4 regions of the Enterobacter sp. RHBSTW-00994 genome follow, and region 1 is predicted to be linked to each of the others. Evidence: predicted binding sites of a transcription regulator. Region 1 holds the regulator's gene; each other region holds the start of a gene.
What was found. The regulator sigma-54, encoded in region 1, starts transcription at its own class of promoters, with help from an activator protein. The targets are predictions, from matches to a motif close to GTTGGCACANNTTTCGCTNT.
Positions count from the first base shown of each region.

Region 1 (7,682 bases):
TCAGCTATGTTGCGCACTCTGATTGGGTGAGCATGGATGAAATGTCACCGCTGATGGGGCTGGCGGTCATTGCAGCAGAAGATCAGAAATTCCCGGAACACTGGGGTTTTGACGTGGCGGCCATTGAGAAAGCGCTGGCGCACAACGAACGTCATGAGAATCGCGTTCGAGGTGCGTCGACATTGTCACAGCAGACGGCCAAAAATCTGTTTTTGTGGGACGGGCGTAGCTGGTTACGAAAAGGACTGGAAGCGGGTTTGACGCTCGGAATGGAAACCGTCTGGAGCAAAAAGCGTATTTTGACCGTCTACCTGAATATTGCGGAGTTTGGTGAGGGTGTATTTGGCGTGGAAGCGGCGGCGCAACGCTACTTCCATAAACCTGCCAGCAGGCTGACACTCTCCGAGGCGGCGCTACTTGCCGCCGTTCTACCGAATCCGATCCGTTTTAAGGTGAATGCACCTTCAGGATATGTACGCAGCCGTCAGGCATGGATAATGCGTCAGATGAGGCAACTGGGTGGGGAGAGCTTTATGGTGGAGCATAAACTGTATTGATGTCCCTCTCCTGGCGGGAGAGGGTAAGAAGTTCAGTCTTCGTCGAACCCGGCATTAAATAACGCAATGACGGCAGCCAGAGCTTCTTCTTCCTGCGGGCCGGTCGCTTCGACTTCAATCTGTCGACCTTTCGCAGAATCGAGCATCAGTAGTGCAATGACGCTATTGGCTTCTGCTTCTGTTCCCTCATCGTTACGCAACAGAACCTCTGCTTCAAATCCCTGCATCAGTTCAAACAACTTCATTGCCGGGCGTGCATGCATACCTAGCTTATTGGTGATCTCAACAGTTTGTTTTACAGTCATGTTTTACGTTTTTCCAGCGTGCGATGACGGGACTGAACGTTCTTTCCGCGTGAACGGAAGTAATCGGCCAGTTGCTCGGCAATATAAACCGAACGATGTTTACCGCCAGTACAACCAATCGCCACTGTCAGGTAGCTACGATTGTTTGTCTCCAGCATAGGTAACCATAGCTCAAGGTAGCTTCGCGTCTGGTAGATAAAATTGTGAACTTCTGTGTGTCTGTCGAGGAATGCTGCGACGGGCTTATCAAGGCCGGTCATTGGGCGTAATTTAGGGTCCCAGTGCGGGTTAGGCAGGAAGCGCACATCAAAAACATAATCCGCATCGATGGGAATACCATGTTTAAAGCCAAAGGACTCAAACACCATCGTCAGTTCACGCTCACGTTTACCCAGCAAACGCGTTCTCAGCATTTCGGCCAGTTCATGAACTGACATCTCTGATGTGTCGACAATCAGATCTGCACGTGAGCGCAGCGGCTCCAGCAGATCGCTCTCTTCGTCGATCGCGCTCTCCAGGGACAGATTTTTACTGGAAAGTGGATGCAAACGGCGTGTATCACTGTAACGACGGATAAGCGTGTTCCGATCTGCGTCGAGGAACAGCAGTTGCGGTGAGAAGGCTTCTGGCAGGCTATTCATTGCCTGCTCAAAGACTTCAGGTGATTCAGGCATGTTACGGACGTCGATACTGACGGCAGCAGAGATTTGTCTGTCTGCAAGCGTCCGCGCAAGGTCGGGCAGCAGCACAACCGGCAGGTTATCCACGCAGTAAAAGCCCATATCCTCGAGCGCACGAAGGGCGACGGATTTCCCGGACCCCGAGCGACCGCTGACAATCATCAACACCATGTTCCGGTTCTCCTCAGGACAACAGATGTGAAGGCCATCTCATTGTTATGCATCATCCTGACTGCCTTCTGCTTCAGTGATAATTTGATACAGCTCTTCATCACTTTGGGCTGAGCGCAGTCGGCGGCAAATGGTTTTATCTGCCAGGCGTTTGGCGACCAGAGAAAGCGTGTGCAGATGGGTTTTTGTCTGATCGGCCGGAACCAACAGTGCGAAGAGGAGATCGACCGGCTGGTTATCAATGGCGTCAAAGGCGATAGGTGTTTCCAGTTGTACAAAAACACCGACGGCACGCAAGGTATCTTCTTCCAGCTTGCCATGAGGAATTGCAATGCCGTTGCCGATGCCAGTACTGCCCATTTTTTCACGGGTCAGAATAGCTTCGAACACGACCTGCGGTGGTAGGCCCAGCTGTTTTGCAGCCAGTTCACTGATGATTTCCAGCGCACGTTTTTTGCTCTGGCAGTGGACACCACTGCGGGTACATTCCTGGTTAAGGACGTTGCTCAGTTGGAGAGCGGAATCGTTGTTCATCATAATTTCACCTAAGCGCTAACTGTACAAATGGCCCGTTGTGTTTCACAACAGGCCTTCCTGCACCCGTTAACTGCCCGGACAATTAGTGTTGTTTTAGTTTATCTTTATGTTTATTAAGCTGTCGCGCAAGCTTGTCAATCAAGCCGTCGATAGCCGCATACATGTCTTGCCCTTCCGCACTGGCATGAAGCTCGCCCCCATTAACATGCAGGGTTGCGTCCGAGATATGAGTCACTTTCTCCACTTTTAACACAATGTAGACCTGGTTTATCCTTTCGAAATACTGCTCAAGTTTCGCGAATTTAGCATTCACAAAATCGCGTAAAGCATCAGTAATTTCGACATTGTGTCCTGTGATGTTGAGCTGCATAGTGTCTTCCTTATCGGTTGTGTCAGACCAGTTGTTTACGCTGGTTAGACGGCGGAATGGATAAAGACTCTCGATACTTCGCAACAGTACGGCGTGCCACCATAATACCCTGATCGGACAGCATGGTGGTTAACTTACTGTCACTCAGTGGCTTCGCGGGATTTTCCGCGGCGATCAACTTCTTCACCAGTGCGCGAATCGCCGTCGACGAGGCTTCGCCACCGCCTTCGGTATTCACATGACTGGAGAAGAAATACTTAAGCTCAAAAATACCGCGTGGACTGTGCAGATACTTTTGTGTGGTCACACGGGAAATCGTCGATTCATGCATCTCGACGGCCTGAGCAATATCTGCCAGCACCATCGGTTTCATAAACTCTTCACCCTGCTCAAAGAATGCCTGCTGTTGCTCAACGATACAGCGACTTACACGTAGCAGGGTATCGTTTCGGCTCTCCAGGCTTTTGATCAACCATCGTGCTTCCTGAAGGTTGCTACGAATGTATTGATTGTCAGAGTCGTTGCGCACACTGGTACACATCGAAGCATACTGCTGGTTGATTTGCAGGCGAGGAATACTGTCAGAATTCAGTTCGACAACCCATCGGTCATTATGTTTTCTGACCAGCACATCAGGGATAACGTATTCAGGTTCACTGGTCTGGATCGATTGGCCAGGGCGCGGATCCAGTGATTGGATCAGGTTGACCGCTTCTTTAAGTACGTCTTCTTTCAGGCGTGTTACGCGCATCAGTGTGCGGAAATCATGGTTTGCCAGGAGATCCAGGTGTTCGCTGATGATTAATCGCGCCTCGTCAATCCATGGTGTTTCCCTGGCAAACTGAGAAAGCTGGATCAACAGGCAGTCGCGCAGATCTTTAGCGGCGACGCCAACCGGATCAAAGCGCTGGATACGTTTCAGAACCGCTTCAATCTCTTCAAGATCAATCTCATCATTGCCGATGCTTTCCAGGATATCGTCCAGCGTCACCGTTAAATAACCGGTATCATCAACGGCATCGACAATGGACGTCGCAATAGCGCGATCGGTGTCAGAGAACGGCGTCAGCTCGACTTGCCACATTAGATAATCTTGCAACGACTGGGTTGTTTCACCCTGATAGACAGGTAATTCGTCGTCCTGATAGTCCACGCGCGTTCCAGATGGCGTTCCTGCGGTGTAGATTTCATCCCAACTGGCATCCAGAGGCAGCTCGTCCGGCATCTCTTTTTGTTCGAGAGCATCAACGGTGTCGAGCGCTTCTGTATCTTGTGTCTGCTGGGTTTCTACCTCGTCATGAAGATCGGTTTGCTCCAGCAATGGGTTGCTATCCAGCGCTTGCTGGAGTTCTTGCTGAAGTTCTAGCGTGGACAGTTGCAACAGGCGAATAGCCTGCTGTAGCTGTGGCGTCATTGCCAGTTGTTGGCTGAGCCTTAATTGCAAACCTTGCTTCATGTTCAGAGCATTATTCTCCGGTTCGGCGTGACAATACCTCTACCCTATCAGAGTCTGAAGTCTTCCCCAAGGTACACGCGCTTAACATGTTCATCTTCGAGGATCTGTTGAGGCGTGCCATGAGCAATCAGATGGCCCTGGCTAACAATATATGCACGTTCGCAGACAGCCAGCGTTTCACGGACGTTATGGTCAGTGATAAGTACGCCGAGCCCGCTATCGCGCAGGTGTTCAATAATGCGTTTGATGTCGATAACCGATATGGGGTCAACACCCGCAAAGGGCTCATCCAGAAGGATAAATTTAGGATTTGCAGCCAGCGCACGAGCTATCTCGACACGGCGACGTTCACCACCAGAGAGTGCCTGCCCAAGGTTATCGCGCAGATGTTCGATATGGAACTCTTCCATCAACTCGTTGGCGCGATCCTGACGTTGTTCGGCGCTAAGATCGTCGCGGATCTGCAGGACTGCCATCAGGTTATCGAAGACGCTCAAGCGGCGGAAAATGGAAGCTTCCTGAGGCAGATAGCCAATACCACGGCGCGCACGCGCGTGCAGTGGCAGCAAGCTAATGTCATCATCATCAATGATAATGTTGCCTGCATCGCGTGGGACAATGCCCACCACCATATAAAATGTAGTGGTTTTACCTGCACCGTTAGGGCCTAAAAGGCCAACAATTTCGCCAGAATTTACGGTCAGACTGACATCTTCTACGACGCGACGGCCTTTATAGGCTTTGGCGAGGTTCTTTGCAGTTAATGTTGCCATAACGAATTAGTTACTCTTCTTCTGTGCCGGGGCCTGGCTTTGGCCTTTGTCCTGCAGCTGTGATGGAACAAGCACGGTTGTCACGCGTTTGCCTTTCTCGCTGGACGCTTGCATCTTCTGCTCTTTCACCAGATAGGTGATTTTGTCACCGGTGATATTGCTATCCAGTTGTTCCAGATAAGCATTACCTGTCAGGATGACAAGGTCTTTCGCCAGCTCATAGTGCATATGTGTGGCGCGGCCTTTTACTGGCTTACCGTTATCCTGCATTTGATAGAAGGTGGCAGGGTTGCCATAGCCATCAATAATTTCTTTGCCCTGCTCGCCGCCCGGACGGGTGACGACCACTTTATCGGCATTAATTTTGATTGTGCCCTGGGTCATGACGACGTTGCCAGTGAAGGTGACGACGTTACCCTGCATATCAAGCGACTGAGTGTCGGATTCAATATGAATCGGTTGTTCGGTATCACCAGTCACAGCAAGCGCGGGAAGACTGGCGGCCAGCAGTGCGCTGGCAATCACGAAATTAAGGCTGAGTTTGTTTGTTTTGAATTTCATAGGAGGTTCTAACCTTTTCAATCAGCTCGGCGTTTTTGCTGCGTAAGTTCCCGCGCATTCTCAGACCGCTGGAATTAAATGTTGTACCGTACAATGTGACCAGATCCTGCGAAGTGACATCCTGAGTGACCAGGTTGATCTGGGCATTATCCGTAGTAATTTTGCGCAGTTGAGAGTCTGCGGTCAGGGCATTGACCTCAACATGACCATACAGATAAAGCATACGGTCATTTGTCAATTTTGCTCTGTCAGCTTTAATCGACCATGTCGGTGTTTTATCGGTATCAAAGGTAGTCATTACCGGCTGGGTAAACCACGAAACACCTTGCTCCGAAAAATATTCAACATGCTGGGCAATCAGGCGATAGTTCAGCGCACCTTCCGGGCTATAGACCACGGTGTCACTGTGATCGCTTTTATATGTTGGATCATTAGTGTTGACCACTTCTGTTGGCGTATCGTCACGGTCAGCAAGGTTCACGCCAATCAGGATCAATGCAACAAGTGAAAGCAGAATGATAACCCAACGTCTGGTTTTACTCATATCGATTGCCCTTTGGCCTCATCAAGCTTACCCTGCGCCAGCAGCAGTAAATCGCATACTTCACGGACAGCACCACGACCACCGTTGATATGGGTAACGTAGTCGGCACGCGGGATCAACAGCGGATGTGCATCCGCGACCGCGATACTCAGGCCCACTTCAGCCATGACTGGCCAGTCGATCAGATCGTCGCCGACGTAGGCAACATGTTCTGGCGCGATGGACAGTTTCGTCAGTAAATCCCTGAACGCGACCATCTTATCGGATTGTCCCTGATACAGATGGGTAATGCCCAGTGTTTCACAGCGGTCTTCTACCAGTTTAGCCTTCCGTCCGGTGATGATAGCAACTTCGATGCCCGATGTGAGCGCGCAGCGAATACCGTAACCATCACGAACATTAAATGCTTTCAGCTCTTCGCCATTATTGCCCATATAAATCAAGCCATCGGAGAGGACGCCATCGACATCCAGGATCAGCAGACGGATCTTTTCCGCCTGCGCCATCATGTGGGCACTCACCGGGCCATAACAGGTTGCAAGGGATGCACCCGCATTACTCATTGTCTTATCCTTCATTACACTACGCCAGCGCGTAGCAGATCATGCATATGTACCACACCCAGCAGTTGGTCGCCATCGGCAACCATTACCGCGGTGATGTGGCGCGACTGCATCAGGTTGAGAACATCCACTGCCAGCGTGCCTGGACGAACGCGAATTCCGCCGGGGGTCATCACATCGGCGATACCCAATGTCCGGACATCAACGCCCATATCGAACACACGGCGTAAGTCGCCATCAGTGAAAATCCCGTCAATCTTCATCTGCTCATCACAGATGACAGTCATACCGAGATTTTTATGGGTGATTTCCAGTAATGCATCCCGAAGTGAGGCAGTTTTACTGACGTGAGGGATCTCATCGCCTGTATGCATAATGTCGTTTACCCGAAGCAGTAGTTTGCGTCCCAACGCCCCGCCGGGATGAGAGAGCGCAAAATCTTCGGGTGTAAAACCTCGGGCTTCGAGGAGCGCAACGGCAAGTGCATCACCCATCACCAGCGCGGCAGTCGTGCTGGAGGTTGGGGCCAGTCCGAGAGGACATGCCTCTTTGGGGACTTTGACGCACAGGTGGATATCGGCGGCACGGGCCATGCTGCTTTCCGGGCGACTGGTCATGCAGATAAGCGGAACCTGCAGTCGTTTCAGTACAGGGATCAATGCCAGTATTTCATTGGACTCACCGGAATTAGACAGCGCAATCACGATATCCTGTGGTGTGACCATCCCCAGGTCACCGTGCGCGGCCTCACCTGGATGTACAAAGAATGACGATGTGCCTGTACTGGCAAAGGTTGCAGCCATCTTGCGGCCAATGTGACCCGATTTGCCCATGCCCATTACCACGACTTTGCCTGAGCAGTGGAACATTTTCTCACATGCCTGGCTGAAATCATGGTTAATGTACTGATCTAACTGCGCCAGACCTTCACGTTCAATCTCCAGAACTTCTTTGCCTGCTTTCTGAAAGTCAAAATCCGGCTGCAATTCTATTTGCGACATAATGCGTTTCCGTTTACCCAGAGAGAAGAGGCGACAGCCAGTACAGCATCGCCATCCATACGATAAATCCACCTGTAAGCAATGCGCCTGCACTTTTACCTATCTGCTGTTTTCGTCGCCAGCAGAGCAGGGCAAAAATAACACTGACCAGCAACATCACGCCG
Region 1 covers NZ_CP056199.1:4,264,070-4,271,751, reverse strand. The annotation lists gene mtgA (monofunctional biosynthetic peptidoglycan transglycosylase) at 1-557, shown strand, start outside; gene npr (PTS phosphocarrier protein NPr) at 590-862, opposite strand; gene rapZ (RNase adapter RapZ) at 859-1,713, opposite strand; gene ptsN (PTS IIA-like nitrogen regulatory protein PtsN) at 1,759-2,250, opposite strand; gene hpf (ribosome hibernation promoting factor) at 2,333-2,620, opposite strand; gene rpoN (RNA polymerase factor sigma-54) at 2,643-4,076, opposite strand; gene lptB (LPS export ABC transporter ATP-binding protein) at 4,124-4,849, opposite strand; gene lptA (lipopolysaccharide ABC transporter substrate-binding protein LptA) at 4,856-5,410, opposite strand; gene lptC (LPS export ABC transporter periplasmic protein LptC) at 5,379-5,954, opposite strand; gene kdsC (3-deoxy-manno-octulosonate-8-phosphatase KdsC) at 5,951-6,517, opposite strand; gene kdsD (arabinose-5-phosphate isomerase KdsD) at 6,532-7,518, opposite strand; gene HV346_RS20335 (calcium/sodium antiporter) at 7,532-7,682, opposite strand, start outside.

Region 2 (7,682 bases), 2.3 Mb from region 1:
AAGAGTTCATCCAGCACCGCAATATTGTTACTGACCAGCGCATCCTCATAGCGATAAAACGCTGCGGTGACGTCGGCCAGTACCCATGGCAGGTTAATGTCATCGTGACTGATCATTGCACCATCTCCGCTGGACGGGCATCGGTGATCCCGCTCTCTTCCAGTACCCGCGCAACACGCAGGCAGGCCTGTTCGTTAAACGGCGCAGCAATCAGTTGCAGGCCAATGGGAAGTCCTTCAGAGGTACGCAGCGGTACGGTCGTGACCGGTAGCCCTAAAAACGAAATTGGTTGAGTGAGCATCCCCATGCTGGCGCGAACTGGCAGTGACTGACCGTTGATCTCCATTGTTTGCTCACCAATCCGCGTAGCACTGCAGGGTGTGGCGGGGGCGATCAGCACGTCGGCTTGGGTAAACAGGGCTTTGCATGTCTGCTGGGCGTGGCGACGAAAACGCTGAGCCTGGATATACCAGGCAGAAGGGATCATCGCCCCTGCCAGCAGGCGTTCACGGGAGTGCGGTTCAAACCGCTCCGGTAGGGTGCGAAGCGCCGGAAGATACTGATTTCCCCCCTCTGATGCGCTGATGATAAAGGCAGCTGAACGGGCCAGTTCCGCCTCCGGGAAAAGCAATTCGTCGCGCACATCAAGCGCTTTTGCCACGCGTGCAACGGCATCACGCGCATCGCTGTCGCTCCAGGTCGCGAAGTACCCGCCGAGCACAGCGCAACGCAATCCCTCCAGCCCTCTTGAAAGCAACGGACGGGTTTGCTCCCGCGAACTCTCCGCCTGAAAACCGTCACTGGTATCGCGTCCCTGAAGGGCATCGTAAACCGATGCGAGATCGCTCACCCGACGGGCGAAAGGGCCGATATGATCCAGGCTGGCGACAAACGGGTGGCTGCCGGAACGGGAAAGGCGGCCAAAGGTTGGCTTCAGCCCGTAGAGTCCGCATAAAGAGGCGGGCACGCGAATGGAGCCGTTGGTGTCTGTCCCGAGAGAAAAATGGACCAGGCCAGAGGCCACGGCCGCAGCTGATCCTCCCGACGACCCTCCGGCAATGCGCGCCAGATCGTGCGGGTTGTGTGTCGCACCGTAGTGGCTGTTTTCGGTCGTAAACCCGTAAGCGTAGGCATCCATGTTGACCATTCCGGAGAGCAATCCTCCGGCGCTACGCAACTGACGCACCGCAAAACAATCTGCCGTGGCGGCAGGACGCTGGCTGAACAGCTCCGCGCCGGCGAGGGTGGTATGCCCGGCAACATCAAACAGATTTTTCACCGCGTAGGGAATTCCGGCCAGCGGCGGCAGGGGACGTTTCTCCCGACGCAGGGTATCGATATTGTCGGCCTCCGCCAGCATCCGTTCTTCGGTGATGGCGGTCCAGGCGTTGATCTGCGGGTTTAGGTCAGCGATAGCATCCAGTGTCTGACGCGCAATCTCGCGGGCGCTGAGTTCGCCTGCGGCTAACGCCCGCTGGATTTCACTCATACTCATGGCGTGTAGCATCATGCTTTATATACTCCTGCGATCTCCAGACGGTCATCCAGTGGCAATGCCATCAACGGCGCAGCCATGGCCGCAATGCGGCTGAACTGGAGCTGTAGCTCGGTGCGGCGAGCGTCATCCAGTTCGACGCCCAGAAGGGACTCCATCTGGGCCAGGTAGGTATGCCAGTCGGGTTGGGGGGTAGTCATGGGTGGGTTTCTCCTCAGAATCCGGCGGCGGAGCCGTTGCTGCGTGGGTCGAATGCGCCTTCAAACAGGCCGTTGGGGTGGCGAACAATCGCCCCTGCGTGCCCCATCGCTTCGCTAAAGTCCGGGAACACTTCGACGTCATGGCCCAGCGCCCGCAGATGGTCAAGCGTGTGCGATGAGAAGCGTCCCTCCAGTTTTAAGGTGTCGGAGGTTTGGCCCCAGGTGCGCCCCAGTAGCCAGCGCGGGCGGGTGATGCTCTCCTGTAGCGGCACGCCCTGGATCACATAGCGTGTAAACAGGGCTGCCTGGGTCTGCGGTTGTCCGTCACCGCCCATAGAGCCATAGACCATCACCCGTCCGTCATGCAGTCTTGCCGCTGCCGGGTTCAGGGTATGGAACGGTTGTTTACCGGGGGCGAGGGCCAGAAGGTGGGCAGGATCGAGACTGAAAGATGCCCCACGGTTTTGCCAGACAATCCCCGTGTCGGGCAGGACCACGCCGCTGCCAAATTCATGGTAAATGCTCTGGATAAACGAGACAGCAAGGCCACTGCTGTCCATGACACCCATCCACACCGTGTCCCCTGGGCCTTTACCTGTGCCCCACGGCGCAGCCTGGTTATCGTCAATTCGCCCAGCCAGCGCCTGAAGTTTGGCGGACTCCAGCAGGCCCTGAATATCCGTTTTCAGATCGCGCGGATCGGTGATGTGGGCATCCCGCAGACCAAAGGCCAGTTTGGTGGCTTCCACAATGCGGTGCAGGGTGGTCGCGTCATCGGCATCCGCCATGTTAAGGCAATCGGTGATCCCGAGGATGGCCAGTGACACCAGCCCCTGCGTGGGTGGCGCGAGGTTCCACACCTCGCCCTGCTGATGCTGTAGCCTGAGTGGTGTGGTCCGCCGCGCGACGTGCTGATTCAGATCGGCAAGGGTGATGGGAAGGCCATATTTTTCCATGCCGTGGGCCAGACATTCCGCCAGCGGACCACGGTAAAAACTGTCCAGCCCCTCTTCGGCCAACTGTGTCAGGGTAGAGGCCAGCGCAGGCTGATAAAAACGGCTCCCGACCTGAGGAGGTTCACCGTCCACAAGCCAGGTCTCGGCAAAACCGGGAACCTCTTTCAATTCGGCTAATTTACTGGCCGTGGCACTGGCCTGAGAGGCCGTAACCGGCGTGCCGTTCCGCGCGTAACCAATGGCATCAGACAGCAGGCGACTCAATGGCAGCGCCTTGCCGCACATTTCGTGCGAAACCTTCAGTGCTTCGTCCCAACCGCTCACCGTGCCTGCCACGGTGAGGGCGGCACGCGGGCCGCGATGAGGGATATGCGCGTGATCGCGGTAGGCGTCCAGCGTCGCCAGCGAGCCTGCCGCACCGCTGGCATCGATAGCAACCGGCTCGCCATCGGGTGGGATGATAAGCCAGAAGCCATCGCCGCCCAGACCGTTCATATGGGGATAGACAACGGCTATCGTGGCGGCTGCCGCGACCATCGCCTCAATGGCGCTGCCACCTTCGCGCAAGACAGCCAGCGCGCTCTGGCTGGCAAGATGGTGGGGGGCGACCGCCATCCCGTGTACGGAAACATTACTGTGCATGGGGAGTCCTCATGACCCGAAAGAGGATCTGAGGGTTGCAAAAGCTGTTCCAGTTCTGAGAGAAAAGTTTCACGCCAGCCATAACGCATCTTTTTAATAAGATGGCATGCATAATGAAAGGCAGATACCCTACATCCATTCGCGTTGCAGTAATGCGCATTGCCGCCTGGAGTATGAGAGGCGTGCAGTGAAACGAAAGTTACAGAGGTCTTATGGAACAGCTTGATGAACGACTGAAAGGGCAGTATGGGTCACTCTCGCCGCAGGAACAGCGGGTAGCCGATTTCATTTTCGATCACTTCGACGACCTCATTAGCTACAACAGTGCCGAACTGGCACAACTGAGCGGAGTATCGAAAGCCACGGTAAGCCGCCTGTTTAAGCGTCTGGGCTACGAAAAGTATAAGGATATGCGTGAGGAGCTGCGCACGTTGCGTCAGAGCGGCATGCCGCTGACGGATAACCGTGATGCGGTACAGGGCAACACTTTGCTGGCGCGCCACTACAAGCAGGAGATGGCCAACCTGACGCAGTGGGTGAATGCCCTGGATGCCCGGCAATTTGCCGAGGCGATGGCCTGCATGGTCAGGGCGCGGCGGATCATCATTATTGGGATGCGAAATGCCTATCCTGCGGCGCTTCACCTGCGCCAGCAGCTGTTACAGGCGCGCGGCCAGGTGCTGGTGCTGCCCCAGCCGGGGCAGAGTTTGAGCGAAGAGCTGGTGGATTTCACCCCGGACGATCTGGTGGTAGTTATGGCGTTTCGCCGCCGTCCCCGCATTATTCGCCCGCTGCTGCAACAGTTGCAAACCGACGGTATTCCGGTTCTGTTGATGTGTGAGCCGCAGGCGCACGGTCTTTTTCCGCTGTCGAACTGGCAGCTTTGTGCTCCGCTCGACAGCGTATCCGCCTACGACAGCTATTCGTCGGTGAACAGTTTAATCAACCTGCTAGCCAATGCTTTTCTGCATGAGATTCTGGATAAAGGCCGCCCACGCATTCACGAGATCGCCACGCTTTACCAACAGCTGGATGAGCTGGAGCAACGATAATGGGGCGTCAGGCTGGTGCTTTGCATTAAATTGGTGCAATAAACGAAAGGGGAAATGAGTCATTATTTCCCCTTTCGTTTTTTAAATGTCTTGTATTTCCTGTCTTCGTAATGATTTTTATCCGTGAGCATCGGTTTTGTGTTCCTTGGCACATTAGTTGCAAAAGTTAACTCAACGAATCTTTTGTTTCATGTTAACGTAACGGGTAAACACCATGAAAAAACTGTTGATTGCACTGGCCGGGGTCGCTTGTCTGTTTACACAACTGCCAGCACATGCTGACCAGCTTCAGGACATTGAAAAACGCGGAACCCTCCGCATTGCCGTACCGCAGGATTTCCCACCGTTTGGTTCGGTCGGAACCGATCTCCAGCCGCAGGGCTATGACATCGATATGGCGCGCTATCTGGCGAAGCAGATGAAGCTCAAACTGCAACTGGTTCCGGTCACAAGCGCCAACCGCGTGCCGTATCTGCAAACGGATAAAGTGGATCTGGTGATCTCCAGCCTCGGTAAAAATGCCGAGCGTGAAAAGGTGATTGATTTCAGTCGCGCCTATGCGCCGTTCTTCCTCGGTGTGTTTGGCCCGAAAGGGGCAGAACTGAAAGACGCCAGTGCGCTGAGCGGTAAAACCATTGGTGTGACGCGCGGTGCAGTGGAAGACATGGTATTGACCAGCCTCGCACCGAAAGATGCCGATGTGAAACGCTACGAGGACAACAACACCACGTTGTCGGCCTATCTTTCCGGCCAGGTGCAGTACGTGGCAACCGGCAACCTTGTGGTGGCCGCAATTTCCCGCCAGAACGCGGATAAAGCCCCCGTACCGAGCTTTATGCTGAAAGATTCACCGTGCTTTATTGGCCTGAAAAAGAATGAGCCCGCTCTGAAAGCGAAAGTGGATGCGCTGATCGAGCAGGGGATCAAGGACGGTACGCTGAACGCGCTGTCGGAACAGTGGATGAAAGCCCCTCTGCCTGCAAGCCTTGGCGTTTAAGGCGAGTGAATGACAGAACAACTTCATTTTTCTGAACTCTGGCCCTATTTACCCGCTTTGCTGGCAGGGCTGTGGGTCACGGTACAACTGACCGTGATGGCGACGATTGGCGGGCTGGCTATCGGTATTTTCGGGGCCGCCATTCGCAGCGGGCGGCCGACCTGGTTCAGCCGGATCTGGGGCGGCTACGTAGAAGTGATTCGTAACACGCCGTTTGTGGTACAGCTCTTTTTTATCGTCTTCGGTCTGCCCAACATGGGGCTGAAAATGACGGCGGGGGAAGCCGCGCTGCTGGCGATGATTGTCAATCTGGGCGCTTACAGTACCGAGATTGTCCGCGCCGGGATCCAGGTGACGCCGAAAGGACAATGGGAAGCCGGGCGCGTGCTCGGTCTGACCCGTACGCAGACGTTCATCCGCGTGGTACTGCCCCCGGCGTTGCAGCGAATTTATCCCGCGCTGGTGAGCCAGTGCATTATCGTCATGCTGGGTTCGTCGGTGGTGTCTCAGGTCTCTTATGAAGAGCTGACCTTTGCCGCCAACCTGATCCAGTCACGCACGTTCCTGAGCTTTGAGGTGTATCTGGTGACGACCGGGATTTACTTAGCGCTGTCGATTATTCTGCGCCAGCTGATGATGGCAGCAGGACGCAAATGGCTGGGGGTGCAGGCATGATGACCACCTTTACCGACTGGGACATTATCCGCAACCTGTTGCTCGCCGGGCGCTGGACGGTGCTGCTTTCGCTCGTCGCCTTTGTCGGCGGGGCCATGGTGACCTTGCCGCTGCTGTTGCTGCGTCTGACGGGGGGACATACGGTAAAGCGGCTGATCCGGGGTTACATTGAGCTGTTTCAGGGGACGCCGTTGCTGATGCAACTGTTTCTGGCCTTCTTCGGCGTGGCGCTGTTTGGCATTGACGTTTCACCCTGGACTGCCGCCTCGCTGGCGTTAACGTTCTACACCAGTGCGTTTTTGCTGGATATCTGGTTTGGCAGTATCCGGGCGTTGCCAAAAGGGCAATGGGAAGCCTCGCGCTGTCTGGGGCTGAGCTTCGGGCAGACCCTGTTCAGGGTGGTTGCCCCGCAGGCGTTACGCATTGCTATTGCGCCAACGGTGGGTTTTGCCGTGCAGGTGATTAAGGGCACGGCGCTGGCGTCGATTATCGGTTTCATCGAACTGACCAAAGCCGGAACGATGCTGACCAATGTCACGTATCAGCCATTTAAAGTCTTTGCGCTGGTGGCGCTGGGCTATTTCATTCTGTGTTATCCGCTGTCGCGCTACAGCCGTTATCTGGAGACAAAATTCAATGCCTCTCATCACCATTAATCAGGTGCAGAAGTACTACGGCGACAACCACGTGCTCAAGGGTGTCGATCTGGATATCGATATGGGACAGGTGATTTCGATTATCGGGCGCAGTGGGTCTGGAAAAAGCACGCTGTTACGCTGTATCAACGGCCTTGAAGGTTATCAGGACGGCAGTATTAAACTCGGCGGCATGACCATCACCGATCGGGACTCCCAGGCGCGTGAAATCAGCCGCTCGGTAGGCATGGTGTTCCAGAACTTCAACTTGTTCCCGCACATGACGGCGCTGGAAAACGTGATGCTTGCACCACGACGGGTGCTGAAAAAAAGTGCCGACGAATGTCGCGAGCTGGCAAAGCAGATGCTGGAAAAAGTGGGGCTGGGAGACCGGCTGGATTACTCTCCCTCCAGCCTTTCTGGCGGTCAGCAGCAACGTGTGGCGATTGCCAGGGCGCTGGCGATGTCGCCTAAAGTTTTACTCTGTGACGAGATAACCTCTGCGCTTGATCCTGAACTGGTGGGCGAAGTGCTCAAAGTGCTGGAACAACTGGCAGCAGAAGGCATGACCTTGATCCTCGTCACCCATGAAATGAATTTTGCCCGCGAAGTGGGCGACCGCGTGGTGTTTATGCATCAGGGACGCGTCTGGGAGCAGGGCGACAGTAAAACGCTGTTTGCCAACCCGCAGACTACTGAGCTGAAGCAGTTTATCTCTTCTGTGCGCGGCCTCAATTAACCTAAGGACACTAAGATGGATATCGCTCAATTTCCGCAACTCAATCCGCCGCCACGTCTGTTGATGGGGCCAGGACCGATTAACGCCGACCCGCGCGCACTGCGTGCTATGTCGAGCCAGTTGATTGGTCAGTACGATCCGGCGATGACCCATTACATGAACGAAGTGATGGCGCTTTATCGTGGCGTATTTCGTACCGACAACCGCTGGACAATGCTGGTGGATGGCACGTCGCGCGCGGGGATTGAAGCGATCCTGATTTCGGCGATCCGTCCTGGTGACAAAGTGCTG
Region 2 covers NZ_CP056199.1:1,681,837-1,689,518, forward strand. The annotation lists gene hpxZ (oxalurate catabolism protein HpxZ) at 1-116, opposite strand, end outside; gene HV346_RS07860 (AtzE family amidohydrolase) at 113-1,510, opposite strand; gene hpxX (oxalurate catabolism protein HpxX) at 1,507-1,695, opposite strand; gene HV346_RS07870 (gamma-glutamyltransferase family protein) at 1,710-3,293, opposite strand; gene hpxU (MurR/RpiR family transcriptional regulator HpxU) at 3,506-4,345, shown strand; gene HV346_RS07880 (transporter substrate-binding domain-containing protein) at 4,560-5,342, shown strand; gene HV346_RS07885 (amino acid ABC transporter permease) at 5,352-6,017, shown strand; gene HV346_RS07890 (amino acid ABC transporter permease) at 6,017-6,673, shown strand; gene HV346_RS07895 (amino acid ABC transporter ATP-binding protein) at 6,654-7,391, shown strand; gene HV346_RS07900 (alanine--glyoxylate aminotransferase family protein) at 7,407-7,682, shown strand, end outside.
Region 2: the regulator sigma-54 is predicted to act here: its motif matches at 3,328-3,347, upstream of HV346_RS07870 (gamma-glutamyltransferase family protein).

Region 3 (7,682 bases), 1.7 Mb from region 1:
TGCGGTGGTGATGCTCTGGATCGCGGCGATTGCTGAAGTGACTGGCCCGCTGCTTATTAGCTATTTCATCGATAATATGGTCGCCAAACGATATCTGCCATTAGGGCTGGTGGCCGGTCTGGGCGTTGCTTACGTTGGATTGCAATTGCTGGCGGCCTCGCTGCATTACGCGCAGTCATTGCTCTTTAACCGGGCTGCTGTCGGCGTAGTGCAACAGCTCCGTACTGATGTGATGGATGCTGCGCTGCGCCAGCCGCTGAGTGAGTTCGATACGCAGCCTGTCGGACAGGTGATCTCGCGGGTGACGAATGATACTGAAGTTATTCGCGATCTCTACGTCACCGTGGTGGCAACGGTACTGCGTAGCGCAGCGTTGATTGGCGCGATGTTGGTAGCGATGTTCAGCCTCGACTGGCGCATGGCGCTGGTGGCGATCACTATCTTCCCGGCCGTCATGATTGTGATGATTATCTATCAGCGTTACAGCACGCCCATTGTTCGCCGCGTGCGGGCCTACCTGGCGGATATTAATGATGGTTTTAACGAAGTCATTAATGGTATGAGCGTTATCCAGCAGTTCCGTCAGCAGGCGCGGTTTGGGGAGCGGATGGGAGAGGCCAGTCGCTCTCACTATATGGCACGTATGCAAACGCTGCGGCTGGATGGCTTCTTGTTGCGTCCACTGTTGAGCCTCTTTTCGGCGCTGGTACTCTGCGGCCTGCTGATGCTGTTCGGCTTCACGTCGGGCGGAACGATTGAAGTGGGGGTGTTGTATGCCTTTATTAGCTACCTGGGGCGCCTTAACGAACCGCTGATTGAACTCACGACGCAGCAATCTATGTTGCAGCAGGCAGTTGTTGCGGGCGAGCGCGTTTTTGAACTGATGGACCGTCCTCGCCAGACCTACGGTAATGATGATCGTAGCCTGCAAAGCGGCGCAATCGCGTTTGATAATGTCTCCTTTGCTTATCGTGAAGATCGGCTGGTTTTGCAGGACATCAGCCTCGATGTCCCGTCACGTGGTTTCGTGGCGCTGGTCGGGCATACCGGTAGCGGGAAAAGTACACTCGCCAGTTTGTTGATGGGGTATTACCCGCTCACAAAAGGTGAAATCCGTCTGGATGGACGACCTCTCTCGACCCTAAGTCACGATGTATTACGTAAAGGCGTTGCGATGGTTCAGCAGGATCCCGTTGTGTTGGCTGACACGTTTTATGCAAACGTAACGCTGGGGCGACCGTTTACCGAAGCGCAAGTCTGGGACGTGCTGGAAAAAGTACAGTTGGCTGATCTGGCGCGAGGGCTGAGCGAGGGGATCAACACCAAACTGGGTGAACAGGGTAATAACCTGTCCGTTGGGCAGAAACAGCTATTGGCCCTGGCGCGAGTCCTGATTGAGACACCGCAGATCCTGATCCTGGATGAAGCGACGGCGAGTATTGATTCCGGCACGGAGCAGGCGATCCAGCAAGCGCTTGCCGCGGTGCGAGACCATACGACATTGGTGGTAATTGCGCACCGGCTTTCGACGATCGTTGATGCGGATACCATTCTGGTGCTACATCGTGGCCAGGCCGTTGAGCGTGGGACACACAGGCAGTTGCTGGAAGCGAAAGGGCGTTACTGGCAGATGTACCAGCTCCAGCTGGCGGGTGAAGAACTGGCTGCCAGCGCGCGCGAAGAAGAGACATTAAGCGCCTGATGCACCAAAATCAGGCAACACACTAACAGTCACTGCTGTTGGTGCAAAACATAAACGCACCTTGCACTGTCATGGTGCGTTTTTTTTCACCGGTTCTTATTCTGCGGGATTTTGCCCCTTTTTAGTCCTGCTTTTCCCCTTCATACATGGGCCTGGCATCTAAATTTTCATTTTTTCTCATTCTGGCACACCCCTTGCAATATCTCATACGTGTTAGCTGCGGCCATTACCGAATTCTGACTGGAGGGGATATATGAAGCTGGTTACGGTGGTAATCAAACCATTCAAACTTGAAGACGTTCGCGAAGCGCTCTCTTCAATGGGTATTCAGGGGCTGACGGTCACCGAAGTGAAAGGCTTTGGTCGTCAGAAGGGTCATGCTGAGCTGTACCGTGGTGCGGAATACAGCGTCAACTTCCTGCCAAAAGTGAAGATTGATGTGGCTATCGCTGACGATCAGCTTGATGAAGTGATTGATGTAGTCAGCAAAGCGGCCTACACCGGCAAAATTGGCGACGGCAAAATATTCGTTGCCGAGTTGCAGCGCGTCATTCGCATCCGTACGGGTGAAGCTGACGAAGCGGCACTGTAAGTAACTCCTGGCACACAGTGATAGGGATCGAGAAAATGAAGAAAGCAACAATCAAAACGGGTCTGGGGTCGCTGGCACTGCTGCCGGGCCTGGCGATGGCGGCCCCTGCGGTGGTAGACAAAGCCGATAACGCCTTTATGATGATCTGCACCGCACTGGTGCTGTTCATGACTATTCCGGGTATTGCACTGTTTTACGGCGGCCTGATCCGCGGTAAAAACGTCCTCTCCATGCTAACGCAGGTCGCAGTGACATTCGCGCTGGTGTGTGTGTTGTGGGTGGTATACGGCTACTCACTGGCGTTCGGTGAAGGCAATGCCTTCTTCGGCAACTTTAACTGGGTAATGCTTAAGAATATCGAGCTGACCGCCTTGATGGGCAGCTTCTATCAGTACATCCACGTTGCTTTCCAGGGCTCTTTTGCCTGTATTACGGTGGGACTGATTGTTGGTGCGCTGGCCGAGCGTATTCGTTTCTCCGCGGTGCTGATTTTCGTGGTGGTTTGGCTGACGCTTTCTTATGTGCCGATTGCACATATGGTCTGGGGTGGCGGTCTGTTGGCCTCTCACGGCGCGCTGGACTTTGCGGGCGGTACGGTTGTGCACATTAACGCGGCCGTTGCGGGTCTTGTGGGCGCATACCTGATTGGCAAACGTGTGGGCTTTGGTAAAGAAGCCTTCAAACCGCACAACCTGCCAATGGTGTTTACCGGCACAGCTATTCTCTACTTCGGCTGGTTCGGCTTCAACGCCGGTTCAGCAAGTGCAGCGAACGAAATTGCCGCTCTGGCCTTTGTGAACACCGTTATTGCAACGGCGGGCGCTATTCTCTCCTGGGTATTTGGTGAGTGGGTTGTTCGCGGTAAACCTTCACTACTGGGCGCATGTTCTGGTGCGATTGCGGGCCTGGTCGGTATCACTCCAGCCTGTGGTTATGTCGGTGTCGGCGGCGCGTTGCTGGTCGGTATCGTGTCTGGTCTGGCCGGTCTGTGGGGGGTTACAGCCCTGAAACGTGTTCTGCGCGTTGATGACCCTTGCGATGTGTTTGGTGTTCACGGTGTGTGCGGTATCATCGGCTGTATCATGACAGGTATCTTTGCGGCGAAATCACTGGGTGGTGTGGGCTACGCAGAGGGTGTCACCATGGCTCACCAGGTTCTGGTGCAACTCGAAAGTATCGCCATCACGGTAGTGTGGTCTGGTGTGGTTGCGTTCATTGGTTACAAACTGGCGGACATGACCGTTGGACTGCGTGTCCCGGAAGAGCAGGAACGCGAAGGTCTGGATGTCAACAGCCATGGCGAGAATGCCTATAACGCCTGATTGCAATGAGTTTCTCCTGTAGCAAGTAGCAAGAAAAAGCCTCCCATTGGGAGGCTTTTTTTATCCTCTCGTGTGAGAGAGCATCAGTCTTCGCGAGGCAGGGTTAACCCCGATTACGCATAACGCCTTCCTGAACCGTCGAGGCCACCAGTACGCCATCTTGCGTATAGAATTCACCGCGGACAAACCCGCGAGCGCTGGATGCAGAGGTGCTCTCAACGCTGTAAAGCAGCCACTCATTCATATCAAACGGACGATGGAACCACATGGAGTGATCGATAGTGGCGACTTGCATACCTTTCTCCAGGAACCCGACACCATGCGGCTGAAGAGCAACCGGGAGGAAGTTAAAGTCAGAGGCATAACCCAGCAGGTACTGGTGAACACGAAAGTCCGCAGGCACAGTACCGTTTGCACGCATCCACACCTGGCGTTTTGGTTCAGCCGTGTGGCCTTTCATCGGGTTATGGAACTCGACCGGGCGGATCTCCAGCGGTTTATCGCAAAGGAATTTCTCTTTCATCTGAGGCGGCAGAAGATGCGTCAGTGCGCGCGCAATATCCGTTTCGGATTTCAGGTCATCCGGTGCTGGCGCAGGAGGCATCTCTTTTTGGTGTTCATAACCCGTCTCAGGAGCCTGGAAGGAAGCGGTCATGTAAAAAATCGGCTTACCATGCTGTATTGCTGACACCCGGCGCGCGCTAAAACTGTTGCCATCACGCAGTACCTCAACGTCGTAAACAATCGGTTTAGCGCTGTCTCCTGGACGCAGGAAATAGCTGTGAAACGAGTGCACCAGACGGTCTGCAGGCACGGTCTCTTTAGCTGCGTAGAGTGCTTGCCCCACGACTTGTCCACCGAAAACCTGCCGTAATCCCAGGTCTTCGCTTTGCCCGCGAAAGAGTCCTTCCTCTATTTTTTCCAGATTCAGTAATGTCAGCAGATTGTTTAGTGCCAGACTCATAGTTGTCCTCAATATAAACGCCGTAGCGAAAGATAAGCAGAGTATAACGCAGAAATGAAAGTGGTCCGATGGGTAGAATAATCTGAATATCAAGCCAAAATTAGGCATTAATAGGTGATGTGTGCCACACTTGTTTACGTTATCTAAATGTTAACGACATCGGATGGGATCGATCCCGTCGATGCATTGATGATAAGGAGACTTCAATGAAACTCGTGCACATGTTAAGTGGTTTAGCGGTAGCGGTTGCCCTGTCTGCCTGTGCAGGTAAAAGTGCCGACACCCAGACGCCAGCGCCAAACCCGTATACTGCGGATGCTCTTGGGCAGCAAGCCACTCAGCAGCCAAGTGTTTCTGGTACGGTATGGATCCGTCAGAAAGTAGCCTTACCGCCTGATGCGGTGTTAACCGTTACCCTGTCAGATGCTTCCCTGGCTGACGCGCCATCCAAAGTGCTGTCACAGAAAGCCGTTCGTACTGAAGGAAAGCAAGCCCCGTTCAGCTTTGCGCTTCCGTATAACCCCGCAGAGATTCAGCCTAATGCGCGGATCTTGCTGAGTGCGGCGGTGACCATCAACGGTAAATTGACCTTTATTACCGATACGGTGCAGGAAGTGATTAACCACGGTGGGACGAAGGCAGACCTGAGTCTGGTTCCAGTTCAACAAACTGCAGTACCTGCAGCCACACAGCCTTAAGTGCTCTCTCTCAGTGCCCTCTCCAGCAGGAGAGGGCATCCGTTCTAGTAAACCCAGCGATATTTCTGTAAATCGATCTTCCCTGAGCCTGAAACCTGTACCCCTTCGGTGAGCAACGCCTGACGCTGACGTTGTAAATCCGGCCCTGTGAGGGAGATGGTTCCATGACGATTCACCACCCGATACCAGGGGAGCGTACTGCCTTCTGGTAAACGCTTAAGTACGCCGCCGACCTGTCGGGCCGCGCGTGGTGAGCCCGCCAGGCGTGCAACGTCACCGTAAGTGGTGACAAATCCCTCGGGAATAGAGGCCACAATTTGCCATACGCGTTGCGGGAAAGTGTCGTGTTCGTCCATTTATTGCTCCTGCCGGGACTTTTCAAGCCGGATATCTCCCTCACCGACATCCTGTGCATGTTTCCAGCCCAGGCGACGGTAAAATCCCGCTGCTCGTGTGTTTTTACCGGTTTCAAGCCAGATAAGCGGGTTGTCCCTGAACAGAGCCTGTTCCGCAGCGTGTACCAGTTTTTTCCCCAGGCCTTGCCCTTCATAGTGAGGAAGAACGAATGCCGCAAACAGACAACCATCTTCAGGAAGGATCATTGAAAACCCGACAACATGCTGATTCTCGGTAGCGACCCAGGCGCATTCTGACGCCTCAATCATGCTACAAACGGTTGCTTCCGTTATTCCGAGCGCTTGCATCTCTTCATATGTCATGGCGTTTTCGGTCACCGACGTACGGACAGCGAACAATCCCGGAACATCTTCAGGCATGGCTGGTCTAATTTTGAGTATCATCGTCGTCTCTTCCTTGTGCGATCTGCAATGTGAAACGGAGATAATACCTGATAGATCGCGCACTTTGCGCAATAAACCATCATACGGTCGCGGTTAACTTGCAATTGCGATCCTGTGCAGGGATAATGCGCCAGCGCGTTGGTTAACAACGCTCTCAATGGGGGCTCTGTTGGTTCTCCCGCAACACTACTCTGTTTACCAGGTCAGATCCGGAAGGAAGCAGCCAAGGCAGATGACGTGTGTGCCGGGATGTAGCTGGCAGGGCCCCCACCCATTTGTGCTCTCCTTGACGTTTCCTACGCTTCGTACGACCTGTACCTCTCTACGCCAACGACCTTATTCCACAGTAATCAAAAGGTAATAAGCGTGATATGTAATATATCATTCATCCAGATGAAATATTTTTGTCATAAACCTGTAATAATAGACTGGCATTTTATTATTGGGCATTTTCTCCTTGTTATAAGTAAAAAATATATATCTGGATTACAATGTTAACTTCGTGTATTAAATAAAGAACTTATTCCGAAGGGATGTGACGATCATGGTTACTGCGGTATTAAACGTTAAAATTGATGAAGCGCTAAAAGAAAGACTTCGCCATTACGCAGAAGTGAATAATGAGAATTTAAGCGTAACCACCGAGAAATTGCTGCTGTTGGCATTTGAAACAGTAGAAGAGGCGGGAGTATCGGAAGAGGATATTGATAATCAGCATACGGAAGAAGAGAGCGTAACTCCTTTTACTCCTAAAGAAATCAAAGCTCTACGTAAACTTCTGAAGAAGAGAAAATGAAACAACAACTGTCGACCGCCAACGACTACAAAGAGGCCTGCGATCTGCTTCGTTCGGGCTATGTGAAACATGTACGTCTTGGCTGGAATGTAGGAAGTGATGAGTTCTTTCGTATTGCGTCTGACTGGTGTGATACCGGTGCAAAAATAAAGAAAGAAGGTGAAAGTTTCGTTATTTCACTTAAGGGTTTTCCCATACCTCCTCAGCACTAAGCACTGACCTGTGAAAACTGCTGACTGCATGCATTACAGTCAGCAGTTTTTATTGTTTTTTTTCGCGAAATTATATGTGATTTTTATCACAATCATTATGCAAGTAATTAATATTGCAGCTTCTGATTTTTAATCTCCTGCCCATTACACCAGACTCTTTTTTACTGCCGGTGTGTTTTTATTTAGCGCGGCCCATAAGGGTTTGATTCTCATCAGTGCGCTTTCAAGCTCATCGGGCTCCAGTGAAAAGGGCATGCGTAAATAGCGGTCAAACGCCCCCGACAAACCAAAACGAGTGCCTGTGCCAAGATTGATCCCCAGCGTCTCAGCCCTGGCCGCAAGCTGTGTTGCCACCATTCCGGGCAATTCAACCCAGAACGACAGTCCACCTTCCGGCTCCCTGAACGCCCATTCCGGGAAATGTTCATGCAAAAGCTTACTGCAACGGTGACGGCGTTCACTCAGCATGTTCCGGCGCGCGGGCAGAAAATCGTGGCTATTCTCGATAAGCCAGCGTGTTGCCAGTTGTTCCAGAAGAGGAGAGCCAAGATCGAGGGTGTCGCGCGTTTGAGCCAGCGTGGCAATGGTTCTTGATG
Region 3 covers NZ_CP056199.1:1,075,013-1,082,694, forward strand. The annotation lists gene HV346_RS05030 (SmdB family multidrug efflux ABC transporter permease/ATP-binding protein) at 1-1,702, shown strand, start outside; gene glnK (P-II family nitrogen regulator) at 1,956-2,294, shown strand; gene amtB (ammonium transporter AmtB) at 2,330-3,616, shown strand; gene tesB (acyl-CoA thioesterase II) at 3,720-4,580, opposite strand; gene HV346_RS05050 (YbaY family lipoprotein) at 4,787-5,278, shown strand; partial or broken gene HV346_RS05055 (MGMT family protein) at 5,323-5,684, opposite strand; partial or broken gene HV346_RS23520 (GNAT family N-acetyltransferase) at 5,737-6,078, opposite strand; RNA gene ffs (signal recognition particle sRNA small type) at 6,246-6,342, shown strand; gene HV346_RS05070 (hypothetical protein) at 6,623-6,874, shown strand; gene HV346_RS05075 (hypothetical protein) at 6,871-7,086, shown strand; gene HV346_RS05080 (PLP-dependent aminotransferase family protein) at 7,231-7,682, opposite strand, start outside.
Region 3: the regulator sigma-54 is predicted to act here: its motif matches at 1,884-1,903, upstream of glnK (P-II family nitrogen regulator).

Region 4 (7,682 bases), 610 kb from region 1:
TATCAATAAGAGGTTCCTGCGATGACCGTGATTTACCAAACCACTATTACCCGCGTCGGCCAAAGTGCAGCCGATGCACTCAGCGACCAGATGCTGATTACTTTTCGCGAAGGTGCACCGGCAGATATTGAAGAGTTCTGTTTTATTCACTGCCACGGTGAGCTGAAAGGCGAACTGAAGGCCGGCAGCCAGCTTGAACTGGGTGAAACGCACTATGCGGTGACCGCCGTCGGTGACGTGGCCGAACAAAACCTACGGGAGTTAGGCCATATCACCCTGCGTTTTGACGGCCAGTTGCAGGCGGAATATCCCGGCACAGTGCATGTGGCGGGTCCGGTCCCGCAGGCTGTCACCCCAGGCTGCACATTAAAGTTTGTTGCGTAATTTAAGGAGAAAGATATGAGTCAGGTTGCCGTTGTCATTGGTGGAGGACAGACCTTAGGGGAGTTTCTCTGCCGTGGGCTTGCCGCAGAAGGTTATCGCGTGGCGGTTGTTGATATTCAAAGTGAAAAAGCGGCCCGCGTCGCGAACGTCATTAACCAGGAATTTGGTGAAGGGATGGCGTACGGATTTGGGGCCGATGCCACCAGCGAACAAAGCGTGATGGCGCTCGCCCGTGGCGTAGACGAGATATTTGGCCGCACTGACCTGCTGGTCTACAGCGCTGGTATCGCTAAAGCAGCGTTCATCAGCGACTTTGAACTGGGGGATTTTGACCGTTCACTGCAGGTCAACCTGGTGGGGTATTTCCTCTGCGCCCGCGAGTTTTCACGCCTGATGATCCGTGACGGCGTTCAGGGACGCATCATTCAGATCAACTCGAAATCGGGCAAAGTGGGCAGTAAACATAATTCCGGTTACAGCGCCGCCAAATTTGGCGGCGTAGGGCTGACACAGTCGCTGGCGCTGGATCTCGCGGAATACGGCATTACCGTACACTCTCTGATGCTCGGTAACCTGTTGAAATCGCCGATGTTCCAGTCTCTGTTACCGCAGTACGCCACGAAACTCGGTATCAACGCTGACGAAGTAGAACAGTATTACATCGATAAAGTCCCGCTGAAACGCGGTTGTGATTATCAGGATGTGCTCAACATGCTGCTGTTTTACGCCAGCCCGAAGGCCTCTTACTGCACCGGCCAGTCGATTAACGTGACCGGCGGACAAGTGATGTTCTGATCGGACGGTCTGATGCCCTCACTCTCCCCCTCTCCCTTTGGGAGGGGGAACAAAACAAGGAGCCGAATATGGTCACCGCATTAATCACCGTTGCCGCCATCGCCTGGATTTGTCAGTTGGCGTTTGGTGGCTGGCAAATTCACCAGTTTAACCGCGCCTTTGACGCGCTCTGCCAGAAAGGGCGTGTGGGCGTTGGACGTTCCGGCGGACGCTTCAAGCCGCGTGTGGTCATCGCGATTGCGCTGGATGAGCACAACCGCGTTTGCGATTCGCTCATGATGCGCGGCCTAACCGTTTTCGCCCGCCCGGTGAAAATAGAGGCAATAAATGGCACTTCGTTGCAGGAATTACAGCCTGATGTGATCTTTCCCCATGATTCACTCTGTCAGAATGCACTATCATTAGCGCTTAATCTGAAACATGGATAATTTCGTTGTGAACGCTATAAGCTTGCGAAATTATCATTTTGCAACTTAAGGGATACAGCGCCTATGAAACCACGTCAGCGGCAGGCGGCCATTCTGGAGCATCTGCAAAAGCAGGGAAAATGCTCGGTAGAAGAACTGGCCCACTACTTTGACACCACCGGCACGACAATACGCAAAGACCTGGTATTGCTCGAAAACTCTGGCGCAGTCATTCGCACCTACGGCGGCGTCGTGCTCAACAAAGACGAAACCGATCCCCCCATCGATCACAAAACGCTGATCAATACGAACCAGAAAGCGCTGATTGCCGAAGCCGCCGTGAAATTTATCCACGATGGCGATTCCATCATTCTGGATGCAGGCAGTACGGTTTTGCAGATGATCCCCATGCTCAGCAGGTTTAACAACATCACGGTAATGACCAACAGCCTGCATATTGTGAACGCCCTGTCTGAATTCGACAGCGAACAAACCATCCTGATGCCCGGCGGAACCTTCCGTAAAAAATCTGCGTCGTTTCATGGCCAACTGGCCGAAAACGCCTTCGATCACTTCAGCTTTGATAAACTGTTTATGGGAACCGATGGTATCGACCTGAACGCAGGCGTCACGACCTTTAATGAAGTGTTCAGCGTCAGTAAGGCAATGTGCAATGCCGCACGGGAAGTGATCCTGATGGCGGATTCCTCAAAGTTTGGTCGTAAAAGCCCCAATATCGTCTGTAGTCTTGAAAGCGTCGATAAGCTGATCACTGACGCGGGCATCGATCCGGCGTTCAAAAAAGCGCTGGAAGAGAAAGGAATCGACGTGATCGTAACCGGAGAGAGAGATGAGTGATTTTCTGTTAAACGCAGGCCGCCAGACCTTAATGCTGGAACTGCAGGAAGCAAGCCGTCTGCCTGAACGTCTGGGCGAAGAATTCGTCCGTGCGGCAAACACCATTATCCAGTGTGAAGGGAAAGTGATTGTGGCCGGTATTGGTAAATCCGGTCATATCGGCAAGAAGATTGCCGCAACGCTTGCCAGCACCGGAACCCCGGCCTTCTTTGTCCACCCGGCAGAAGCCCTGCATGGCGATCTGGGGATGATTGAAAGCCGCGACGTCATGCTGTTTATCTCCTACTCCGGTTCAGCAAAAGAGCTGGATTTAATCATCCCGCGTCTGCAGGAAAAATCGGTCGCCCTGCTGGCGATGACCGGCAAATCTCGTTCCCCGCTGGCGCTGGCGGCAAAAGCCACGCTTGATATTTCCGTTGAACGCGAAGCCTGCCCGATGCATCTCGCCCCAACGTCCAGTACCGTCAATACCCTGATGATGGGCGATGCTCTGGCAATGGCTGTCATGCAGGCCCGTGGTTTCAACGAAGAAGATTTCGCACGCTCCCATCCGGCGGGTGCGCTTGGCGCCCGTCTGCTGAATAAAGTGCACCACCTGATGCGCACCGACGAGGCCATCCCTCAGGTAAAACTCGACACCAGCGTGATGGACGCGATGCTCGAATTGAGCCGTACCGGACTGGGTCTGGTCGCGGTATGCGATGAAAACGAATATGTCAAAGGCGTCTTTACTGACGGTGACCTGCGTCGCTGGCTGGTTGGCGGCGGCACACTGGAAACACAGGTCTCTGAGGCAATGACCCAGGGCGGCCTGACGCTGAACGCCGAAAGCCGCGCGATTGAGGCCAAAGAAGTACTGATGAAACGCAAAATCACCGCCGCTCCGGTGGTGGATGAAAGCGGCAAATTGTGTGGCGCGATCAACCTGCAGGATTTCTACCAGGCCGGTATTATTTAGCCTTTCAGCCCCAGACGTTTCGCCAGCCGGTGCAGGTTGGCGACGTCCATCTCCAGTGCCCGCGCACAGGCAGCCCAACTGCGGCCATTCTGCTCAAGCGCGCGGGTGATCCTCTGACGCTGGAATGCTTCCGTTGCCTCACGCAGATTCTCATTCGCGATCTCCGGCATATCCGGCATGATCGTCGGCGTGATGTCGCCGTGAAGCGCAAAATGGTGCGCGTGGATCACCACGTCATCGCCCGATCGCGTAGCCCGGGCCAGCACCACGGCACGGTGAATCGCATGCTCCAGCTCGCGCACGTTGCCTGGCCAGCCGTAACACAAAAGATGGCTGCGTGCTCCAGGGCTTAACACCACGCGGGATAATCCCATCCGCAGCCGACATTGCTCGCAGAAATACCCCGCCAGCAACACCACATCTTCACCCCGCTCACGTAAAGGCGGCACTGAAAGCGGAAACACACTCAACCGGTGGTATAAATCAGCGCGGAAATTCCCGGCCAGCACCTCTTCACGCAGGTCGCGGTTGGTCGCCGCCAGCACACGCACATCCACCCGCAAACTGCGATCGTCACCGACACGCTGAATATCGCCATACTGCAACACGCGCAACAGCTTGGCCTGCAATGACAGCGACAGCTCGCCAATCTCATCGAGGAACAGTGTTCCGTTATCCGCCATCTCAAACTTGCCGCTGCGGTTGCTGATAGCCCCGGTAAACGCCCCTTTCACATGACCAAACAGCTCACTTTCTGCCACGCTTTCGGGAAGCGCCGCACAGTTAAGGTAAACCAGCGGATTCACGGCACGTGGTGATGACTCGTGAATCGACTTCGCCACCAGCTCTTTACCCGTCCCGGTCTCACCCAGAATCAGCACATTAAGATCGGACGCTGCCACGATCTCAATCTCTTTTTTAAGCTGAACCATACCCGGAGACAGACCAATCATGTCGGTGTGTGCCACCTGTTCAAATGCCGCCGGGCTGCCCGGCAGAATATTCTGGCTTTCGAGTTGTTCTATCAGCAACGCGTTGTTGAGCGCCCCCGAGGCCAGAGCCGCAATGAGCCGTAACTCTTCATCGCTAAAGGTATCGAACTGATCCGGAGACAAGCCATCCAGAGTTAATGCGCCAATCAGGTTTTGCCCTGCAAAGAGCGGCAGGCCAATACAGGCGTGCACTTTCAGACTCTCTTGCCCAGGGATCAGCCCATCGTAGGGATCGGGCAAATCACTGTCCGCCGGAAAACGCACAACGTCCCCCGCGCGTGCAATGGTTTCTAAGCGGGGATGGCCTTCCAGGGTAAAACGTCGCCCCAGCACATCCTGCGCCAGCCCGTCGATTGCCAGTGGAATAAATTGCCCCCCTTCATAGCGCAGCAGCGCGGAGGCATCACACGCCAGCACATGACGCAAAGTCGAGATCAATCGCTGAAAACGATCCTGATGACCAATACCGGTTTGCAGTTCAATGGCGATCTTCGCCAGCACCTCTACAGAAAAACTCATGTCTGCCTCGCAGTCATTTTGACAACACATAGTGTCACATTGACAATAATCAGGGTAGTCATATTGACTACCTACTACGAGCAATGGAAATTAAAAACCATAAATATCATATAGATAAAGATTGGCACGCAAGTTGATATAGGTAAATCATCTTAGTTGAAAACGCCGTATTAATTTGAGGTTGCTATGTCTATTCTGGTTAAAAATAACATTCATTGGGTTGGTCAACGTGACTGGGAAGTGCGTGATTTCCACGGGACGGAATATAAAACCCTGCGCGGCAGCAGCTACAACAGCTATCTCATTCGCGAAGGTAAAAATGTTCTGATCGATACCGTCGATCACAAATTCAGCCGTGAGTTCGTGCAAAACCTGCGCAGTGAAATCGATCTGAAGGCTATCGACTACATCATCATCAACCACGCGGAAGAAGACCACGCCGGCGCATTGACCGAGCTAATGTCTTACATTCCGGACACCCCGATTTACTGCACCACCAATGCCATCGACTCCATCAACGGCCATCACCACCATCCGGAGTGGAATTTCCATACCGTGAAAACCGGTGACGCCCTGGACATCGGTAACGGCAAACAGTTGATCTTCGTTGAAACTCCGATGTTGCACTGGCCCGACAGCATGATGACCTACATGACCGGTGATGCGGTACTGTTCAGTAACGACGCCTTCGGCCAGCACTACTGTGACGAACGCCTGTTCAACGATGAAGTGGATCAGACCGAACTCTTCGAACAGTGCCAGCGCTACTACGCCAATATCCTGACCCCGTTCAGCCGTCTGGTCACACCCAAAATCACCGAAATCCTCGGCTTCAACCTGCCTGTCGATATGATTGCGACCTCTCACGGCGTGGTATGGCGTGAAAACCCAGCCCAGATTGTTGAGTTGTACCTGAAATGGGCGGCAGATTATCAGGAAGATCGCATCACCCTTTTCTACGACACCATGTCCAACAACACCCGCATGATGGCCGATGCTATCGCCCAGGGCATTAACGAAGTTGACCCTAACGTGGCCGTGAAAATTTTCAATGTGGCGCGCAGCGATAAAAACGACATCCTGACCAACGTCTTCCGCTCTAAAGGCGTGCTGGTCGGTACATCCACCATGAACAACGTGATGATGCCGAAAATCGCCGGTCTGGTCGAAGAGATGACAGGCCTGCGTTTTCGTAATAAACGTGCCAGTGCCTTTGGATCTCACGGCTGGAGCGGCGGCGCGGTAGACCGCCTCTCCACACGCTTACAGGATGCCGGTTTTGAGATGTCGATGAGCCTGAAAGCCAAATGGCGTCCGGACATTGATGCCCTGGAAATCTGCCGTCAGCATGGCCGCGACATCGCACGTCAGTGGGCGCTCGCTCCCCTGCCTGAATCCACGGTGAAACCTGCGCAACAACAAGCCAGCGCCAGTGTCACCACTGCCGATCTTGGCCCATGCATGCAGTGCAGCGTCTGCCAGTGGATTTACGATCCTGAACTGGGCGAGCCGTTGCAGGACGTTGCACCTGGAACACCGTGGTGCGACGTACCGGACAACTTCCTGTGCCCGGAATGTTCACTCGGTAAGGACGTCTTTGACGAGCTGGCGACGGAGGCAAAATGAGCAACGGAATCGTCATCATCGGCTCGGGTTTTGCCGCCCGCCAACTGGTGAAAAATATTCGCAAACAAGATACGAATATTCCGCTGACGCTGATCGCCGCTGACAGCATGGACGAGTATAACAAGCCCGATTTAAGCCATGTCATCAGCCAGAATCAGCGTGCAGAAGAACTGACCCGCCAGACGGCGGGGGAGTTTGCGGAACTGTTTAACCTGCGGCTGTTCCCCTATACCTGGGTAACGGATATTGATTCCGCCGCACATGTGGTGAAAGCCAAAGACAAGAGCTGGCAGTACGACAAGCTGGTACTGGCGACCGGGGCATCGGCGTTTGTCCCGCCAGTGGAAGGTCGCGAGCTGATGATCACTCTCAACAGCCAGCAAGAGTATCAGGCCAGCGAAACCCGGCTTCGTGATGCTCAGCGCGTGATGATTGTTGGCGGAGGTCTGATTGGGACTGAGCTGGCGATGGATTTTTGCCGGGCGGGTAAATCCGTCACGCTGGTGGATCACGCATCGAGCATTCTGTCAGCCCTGATGCCAGCAGAAGTGAGCAGTCGCTTACAGCATCGTCTGACCGATATGGGTGTGCATCTGCTGCTGAAATCCAGGCTGGAAAGCCTGGCAAAAACAGACTGCGGCATTCGGGCGACCTTCGACCGCCATCGCGGTATTGACGTGGACGTCGTTATCGCGGCGACGGGCCTGCGCCCGGAAACCGCTCTGGCGCATCGCGCCGGAGCTGAAACACACCGTGGTGTGAACGTCGACAGCTATCTGCAAACCTCGCAGCCGGATATTTACGCGCTTGGCGACTGCGCAGAAATTAATGGTCAGGTGCTGCCCTTCCTGCAGCCGATCCAGTTAAGCGCATTGTATCTGGCAAAAAATCTGCTTGGGGCCAGCACGCCACTCAAATTACCGGCCATGCTGGTGAAGGTGAAAACACCGGAGCTGCCGCTGCATCTCGCGGGCGAAACACAGCGGCAGGATTTGAGCTGGCAGATTGCCATTGAGCCGCAGGGAATGGTGGCTCGCGGCGTCGACAGCGACGGTCAGATGCGCGCCTTTGTCGTTAGCGAAGATCGGATGAAGGAGGCTTTCGCTCTGTTGAAATCCCTGCCCGCTTAACTGCCATTTTTTT
Region 4 covers NZ_CP056199.1:3,655,010-3,662,691, forward strand. The annotation lists gene HV346_RS17455 (PTS glucitol/sorbitol transporter subunit IIB) at 1-9, shown strand, start outside; gene srlB (PTS glucitol/sorbitol transporter subunit IIA) at 22-384, shown strand; gene srlD (sorbitol-6-phosphate dehydrogenase) at 400-1,179, shown strand; gene gutM (transcriptional regulator GutM) at 1,248-1,607, shown strand; gene HV346_RS17475 (DNA-binding transcriptional repressor) at 1,671-2,444, shown strand; gene gutQ (arabinose-5-phosphate isomerase GutQ) at 2,437-3,402, shown strand; gene norR (nitric oxide reductase transcriptional regulator NorR) at 3,399-4,913, opposite strand; gene norV (anaerobic nitric oxide reductase flavorubredoxin) at 5,100-6,539, shown strand; gene norW (NADH:flavorubredoxin reductase NorW) at 6,536-7,669, shown strand.
Region 4: the regulator sigma-54 is predicted to act here: its motif matches at 5,034-5,053, upstream of norV (anaerobic nitric oxide reductase flavorubredoxin).